DNA from 2 places in the Hydrogenophaga sp. PML113 genome. Region 2 is predicted to be linked to the other one. Evidence: predicted binding sites of a transcription regulator. Region 2 holds the regulator's gene; the other holds the start of a gene.
What was found. The regulator NrdR, encoded in region 2, represses ribonucleotide reductase genes. The targets are predictions, from matches to a motif close to CACNANATNTNGTG.

Region 1 (3,396 bases), on a different contig from region 2:
CCAGTTCGCGGTGTTCATGTCGTGGGTGCGGCGGCGGTCGTCGCCGGTGTTCTTGCGCAGCTCCAGGAATTCCTCGATGTCGAGGTGCCAGGTCTCCAGGTAGGTGCAGACCGCGCCCTTGCGCTTGCCGCCCTGGTTCACGGCCACGGCGGTGTCGTTGACGACCTTCAGGAAAGGCACGACGCCTTGCGATTCGCCGTTGGTGCCCTTGATGTGGCTGCCCAGGGCGCGCACGCGGGTCCAGTCGTTGCCCAGGCCGCCAGCGAACTTGGACAGCAGGGCGTTTTCCTTGATGGACTCGTAGATGCCGTCGAGGTCGTCGGGCACGGTGGTGAGGTAGCAGCTGGACAGCTGCGAGCGCAGCGTGCCGCTGTTGAACAGCGTGGGCGTGCTGCTCATGAAGTCGAAGGTCGAGAGGATCTCGTAGAACTCGATCGCGCGGGCTTCGCGGTCGATCTCGTTGAGCGACAGGCCCATGGCCACGCGCATGAAGAAGGCCTGCGGCAGCTCGATGCGCGTCTTGCGCACGTGCAGGAAGTAGCGGTCGTACAGGGTCTGCAGGCCGAGGTAGTCGAACTGCAGGTCGCGCTCGGGCTTGAGCGCGGCGCCCAGGCGGGCGAGGTCGAAGTTCAGCAGGTCCGGATTGAGCAGCTCGGCGTTGACACCGCGCTGGATGAACTCGGGGAAGTAGTCGGCGTAGCGCTGGGCCATCTGCGCCCGCGGCACTTCCTGGCCCAGGATCTCCTTGACGATGGTGTGCAGCAGCAGGCGCGCGGTGGCGTAGGTGTAGTCGGGGTCCTTTTCGATCAGCGTGCGCGCGGCCAGGATGGCGGCCTTGTAGACCTCGTCCATGGGCACGCCGTCGTACAAATTGCGCTTGGTCTCGGCGACGATGGGGTCGGCCTTGACGTCGGCGCCCAGGCCGGCGCAGGCGTCGGTGATCAGGCGGGTGAGGGCGTCGATGTCCAGCGGCACGCGCTGGCCGCCATCGAGCACGTGCAGCTGGGGCTCGGCGGCGCGCGCGGTGGCGGCCTGGGTGGCGCGCTCGGCGGCGCGGCGCTCGCGGTAGAGCACGTAGGCGCGCGCGACTTCATGGTGGCCGCTGCGCATCAGGCCGAGTTCGGCCTGGTCCTGCACGTCCTCGATGTGGAAGGTGCCGCCGCCCGGACGCGAACGCATGAGGGCGCGCACCACGACCTGCGTCAGCTGGTCCACCGTTTCGCGCACGCTGGCCGAGGCCGCGCCCTGCGTGCCGTGCACCGCCAGGAAGGCCTTCATCATGGCCACGGCGATCTTGCTGGGCTCGAAGGGCACCACGGCGCCATTGCGCCGGATGATCTGGTACTGGGCGTAGGCGGACATGGAGGCCGTGGCGGTGGAGGGCGAGACGCCGGGCGCGGATGTCGGGACGTTGGCGGCGGGGGACTGGGGGGTGGCTGCGCTCAGCATGGTTCCTCTCGATTCAGGATTTGTTCTCGGTGATCGGGTCGGTCCGCCCCTGGTGCCTGGCGCCGGGTGGGCTCGCAGCGGCGCGGTTTTCAGGGTCGGGGGGTATCCGGGGGCACACTATATCTGGTGTGTAGGGGGGCAACAAGGCACTACCGATAGTGTTTGTGAATCCATCGCGGCCGATGGATGCCCTCAGGGAACCAGCTGCCGCGCGAGGGGGCGCGCGCAGCATTGGCCGCGCCTGCGTTTCGCGCGAAAAGCGCAGTGTTCATGCGGGGTGCAAGGCGATTCGGGGCCGCAGGCCGCGTGCCGTCTCTGGTGTCCGATGGCGCGCGCAGGGGGCGCGGGAAATACCCCGATACCCTCAGCCTGTAGCCTCGGGAAAACACGAGGGGTCCCACCCGACGAGCTGTCGCAGCCGGGGCCAGTCAAAACCCGGCCCGGGGTCGCGCTTGCGGCCCGGGGCGATGTGCTCGTGCCCGGCCATTTGCTCGATGGGGTGGCGTGTGCGCAGCGCACGGCACAAGCGCGCCAGCGCCTCGTACTGCGCGGCCTCGAAGGCCTCGCCCTCCAGGCCTTCGAGCTCGATGCCGACGGAGAAGTCGTTGCAGTTGTCGCGGCCCCGCCAGTGCGAGGCGCCGGCGTGCCAGGCGCGGCGCACGGTGGAGACGAACTGGAGCACCCGCCCGTCGCGGCGCACGAAGAAATGCGATGAGACCTCGATGCCGCGGATGGACTGGAAATAAGGGTGCGCGTCCCAGTCGAGCCGGTTGGTGAACAGGCGCTCGACCTCGTCGCCCCCGTACACGCCGGGCGGCAAGCTGATGGAGTGCAGCACGATCAGGTCGACGGCCGTGCCGCGCGGCCGCGCGCCATGGTTGGGCGAATCGATCCGCCGTGCGCCGCGCCACCAGCCGCCGTGCCAGCGGGGCTCAGTCGGTGGCGTCGGTGTCGCCATGACCGGTCGCGCCGGGGACCACGATGCCCAGGCGCTGGATGCGGTAGCGGATCTGCCGCAGGTTCAGGCCCAGCCGTGCCGCCGCCGCGGTGCGGTTGTAGCCGCATTCCTGCAGGGCTTTGAGCAGCACCTGGCGCTCCTGCTCGTCGAGGTAGCTCTGCAGGTCGCTGGGCAGGGCGGGCTCGTCGGCGGAAGCGGCCGGCGCCAGGGGAACGAAGCGGTAGGGCCCGCCGGCCGGCACTGGAGCGTCGGGCAGCGGGTCGGGCAGCGTGGCGGGTTCCGTGTCGCCGGTTTCACCGAAGTCGGCGGGTTGCAGCACGGGGCCGCTGGCCAGCGCGAGCGCGCGCTGCAGCAGGTTCTCGAGCTCGCGCACGTTGCCCGGCAACTCGCGCGCCTGCAGCCAGGCCAGTGCGGCTGGCGAGAGCTCGGGCACGGCCTGGCCAGCCTCGGCGCACAAGCGCTCCAGCAGGGCCTGCGCGAGCAGGGGCAGGTCCTCGGGCCGGTCGCGCAGGGCGGGCGTGCGCAGGCCGATCACGTTGAGGCGGTAGTACAGGTCCTGGCGGAACTGGCCGGCCTGAACCAGCGCGGGCAGGTCGCGGTGGGTGGCGCTGACCAGGCGCACGTCGACCACGTCTTCCTGCACCGCGCCGAGCGATCGCACCCGGCGTTCCTGGATGGCGCGCAGCAGCTTGGCCTGCATGGACAGCGGCAGGTCGCCGATCTCGTCGAGGAACAGGGTGCCGCCGTGCGCGGCCTGGAAATAGCCTTCGCGATCGGCGCTGGCGCCGGTATAGGCACCCTTGCGGGCGCCGAAGAACTCGGCCTCGATGAGGTTTTCGGGGATGGCGCCGCAGTTCACCGCCACGAAGGGACCGCTGGCGCGGTGGCTGCATTCGTGCACGGCGCGCGCCACGAGCTCCTTGCCGGTGCCCGACTCGCCCAGGATGAGCACCGGCGCCATGCTGGTGGCGACCTTCTCGATGCGCGCC
Region 2 (3,396 bases):
CGGTCACCACCGACGGCAGCTGGTACATCAACCGCGTGATGGCCGAGCACCTGCGCATCCAGCGCGTGGCCCAGGGCGCGCCGCTCAAGCACTTCGACGCGCCACCGCCGGCGCGCGCCATCCCCGTCAATGCCCCGGCGCCGAGCAACGAGGTCGAGGCCGAGGTCCGGCCCACGGTGGCGCCCCCGTCCACGGCCATTCCGTCCTGAAGCCGCCCGCCCGCGCGGCCGGCGGGATCCGCAGCCCGCTGGGCTAAACTAGCGCGGTGCGCGACTGGCGATAGGCGGCCACCCCTTGCGGGGATCGGCCGCTGACGTGGACACCCGGCCCCCTGTTCAGGGCGACCACCGGGACAACCACTGGGAAGCGCACCGCCCGCGTCGACAGGCCGGGCGTTCAGCCGTTCGCCTGGGCAGCCCTTGTCACGCGCAAGGTTCCTCGTCATTCAGGACTGCCATGTACGACCGCCGCATCCTCATCGAACAGACCGACCCCGAGCTGTTTGCCGCCATCCAGGCCGAAAACGCCCGCCAGGAACACCACATCGAGCTCATCGCGAGCGAGAACTACGCCAGCCCGGCCGTGATGGCCGCGCAGGGCACCCAACTCACCAACAAGTACGCCGAGGGTTACCCCGGCCGCCGCTACTACGGCGGCTGCGAGTACGTGGACGTGGCCGAGCAGCTGGCCATCGACCGCATCAAGCGGCTCTTCGGCGCCGAGGCCGCCAACGTGCAGCCGCACTGCGGCGCCTCCGCCAACGAAGGCGTGTTCCTGGCCTTCCTCAAGCCCGGCGACACCATCATGGGCATGAGCCTGGCCGAAGGCGGCCACCTCACCCACGGCATGGCGCTCAACATGAGCGGCAAGTGGTTCAACGTGGTGTCCTACGGTCTCAACGAGAAGGAAGAGATCGACTACGACGCCATGGAGCGCAAGGCCCACGAGACCAAGCCCAAGCTCATCATCGCCGGCGCCTCGGCCTACAGCCTGCGCATCGACTTCGCGCGCTTCGCCCAGGTGGCCAAGGACGTGGGCGCGCTCTTCATGGTCGACATGGCGCACTACGCCGGCCTGATCGCCGCCGGCGTCTACCCCAACCCGGTGCCGCACGCCGATGTGGTGACCTCCACCACCCACAAGAGCCTGCGCGGCCCGCGCGGCGGCTTCATCCTCATGAAGGCCGAGCACGAGAAGGCCATCAACAGCGCCATCTTCCCTGGCCTGCAGGGCGGCCCGCTGATGCACGTGATCGCGGCCAAGGCCGTGGCCTTCAAGGAAGCGCTCTCGCCCGAGTTCAAGGCCTACCAGCAGCAGGTGGTGAAAAACGCCCAGATCGTGGCCGAGACGCTCACCCAGCGCGGCCTGCGCATCGTGAGCGGGCGCACCGAAAGCCACGTGATGCTGGTCGACCTGCGCGCCAAGGGCATCACCGGCAAGGAAGCCGAGGCGGTGCTGGGCCAGGCGCACATGACGATCAACAAGAACGCCATCCCCAACGACCCCGAGAAGCCGATGGTGACCAGCGGCGTGCGCATCGGCACCCCGGCCATGACCACGCGCGGCTTCAAGGACGAGGAAGCGCGCCTGACCGCCAACCTGGTGGCCGACGTGCTCGACAACCGCGACCCGGCCAACATCGCCGCGGTGCGCGAAAAGGTCAACGCGCTGACCGCGCGTTTCCCGGTCTACCGCTGAACCCGGAGCGGCGGCGATGCGGTGCCCCTTCTGCGGCCATCTCGAGACCCAGGTGGTCGAGACGCGGGTCTCGGAAGACGCCGACTTCATCCGCCGCCGCCGCCGCTGCGGCCACTGCGAGAAGCGCTTCACCACCTACGAGCGGCCCGACGTCAGCTTCCCGATGGTGGTCAAGAAGGACGGCCGCCGCGTCGAGTACGTGCCCGACAAGCTGCGCGCCTCCTTCGCGCTGGCCCTGCGCAAGCGCCCGGTGAGCACCGAGCAGGTCGATGCCGCGATCGAGCGCATCGAGGAAAAGCTGCTCAACCTGGGCGTGCGCGAGATCCCGGCCAACCGCATCGGCGAGATGGTGATGCGCGAGCTCAAGAAGCTCGACAAGGTCGCCTACATCCGCTTCGCCAGCGTCTACCGCAGCTTCGAGGACATCGACGAGTTCCGGGCGCTGGTGGATGAGGTGAAGCGCTGATGGCCCCCCGGTGCGCGGCCCGCGCCCGCGCAGGAGCCGCGAGGTGAGCACCGGGCCCCTGGCGGCGGCGCTCGAACTGGCCGAGCGCGCCCTCTGGCTGTCGAACCCCAACCCCCGCGTCGGCTGTGTGCTGGTCGCGTCGGACGGCCGGGTCATCGGCTCGGGCCACACCCAGCAGGCCGGCGGGCCGCACGCCGAGGTCATGGCCCTGCGCGACGCCCAGGCGCGCGGCGAAGGCACGGCCGGCGCCACCGCCTATGTCACGCTGGAGCCCTGCTCGCACCACGGCCGCACCCCGCCTTGCTGCGACGCGCTGATCGCGGCCCAGGTGGCGCGCGTGGTGGTGGCCACCACCGACCCCAACCCCCGCGTGGCCGGCCAAGGCCTGCAGCGGCTGCGCGCCGCCGGCCTCGCGGTCGACCTGCTGCCCGGCGACCACCCCATCGCCCGGGCCAGCCGCGAACTCAACATCGGCTTCTTCAGCCGCATGGTGCGCGGACGGCCCTGGGTGCGCATGAAGATGGCCGCCTCGCTCGATGGCATCACGGCCCTGCCCAACGGACAGAGCCAGTGGATCACCGGAGAAGCCGCCCGCGAAGACGGCCACCGATGGCGCGCCCGGGCCTGCGCCGTGCTGACGGGCGCGGGCACCGTGCTCGAAGACAACCCCCGCCTGGACGCGCGCTTGCCGGGCCTGCTGCGCCAACCGCACCTGGCCGTGATCGACAGCCGCCTGGACACCCCGCCCACGGCGCGGCTGTTCGAGCCGCCGCACGGTGGCCTGCCGCGCCAGCGGTGGTTCTTCCATGCCGACGCTGCCGAGCCCCGGGCCGCGGCGCTGCGGGAACGCGGCGCCGACACCCTCCCGATGCCCGGCGCGAACGGCAAGGTCGACCTGGGCGCCGCGCTTCAAGAGCTGGGCCGGCGCGAGGTGAACGAGTTGCACGTCGAGGCCGGGGCCAAGCTCAACGCGTCCCTGCTGCGCGAGGGCTGGGTGGACGAGCTGCTGGTCTACCTGGCGCCCCGCCTGCTCGGCCAGGGAGCCGGCATGGCGCCCTTCGGCCCGCTGGAACGTTTGGCCGACGGCGTGGCCCTGCGCTGGCTGGACACCCTGCCGGTGGGCACCGACCTGCGATTGCGCGCCCGGCTCGAGGGCCGAGACGCATTTCTCACGGACCACTGATCACCCGGGCGCGACCGTTGGCGGTCGAACTACCGCAAAGTGAGTAGCA

Region 1: the regulator NrdR is predicted to act here: its motif matches at 1,565-1,578, upstream of BHU06_RS10215 (ribonucleoside-diphosphate reductase subunit alpha).

Annotation. Positions count from the first base shown of each region.
Region 1 is NZ_MIYM01000004.1:369,604-372,999, reverse strand. It holds gene BHU06_RS10215 (ribonucleoside-diphosphate reductase subunit alpha) at 1-1,449, opposite strand, end outside; gene ampD (1,6-anhydro-N-acetylmuramyl-L-alanine amidase AmpD) at 1,814-2,407, opposite strand; gene BHU06_RS10205 (sigma-54 dependent transcriptional regulator) at 2,382-3,396, opposite strand, start outside.
Region 2 is NZ_MIYM01000002.1:402,170-405,565, forward strand. It holds gene BHU06_RS05235 (lytic transglycosylase domain-containing protein) at 1-209, shown strand, start outside; ZMP/ZTP riboswitch at 260-421, shown strand; gene glyA (serine hydroxymethyltransferase) at 457-1,698, shown strand; gene nrdR (transcriptional regulator NrdR) at 1,715-2,164, shown strand; gene ribD (bifunctional diaminohydroxyphosphoribosylaminopyrimidine deaminase/5-amino-6-(5-phosphoribosylamino)uracil reductase RibD) at 2,208-3,347, shown strand.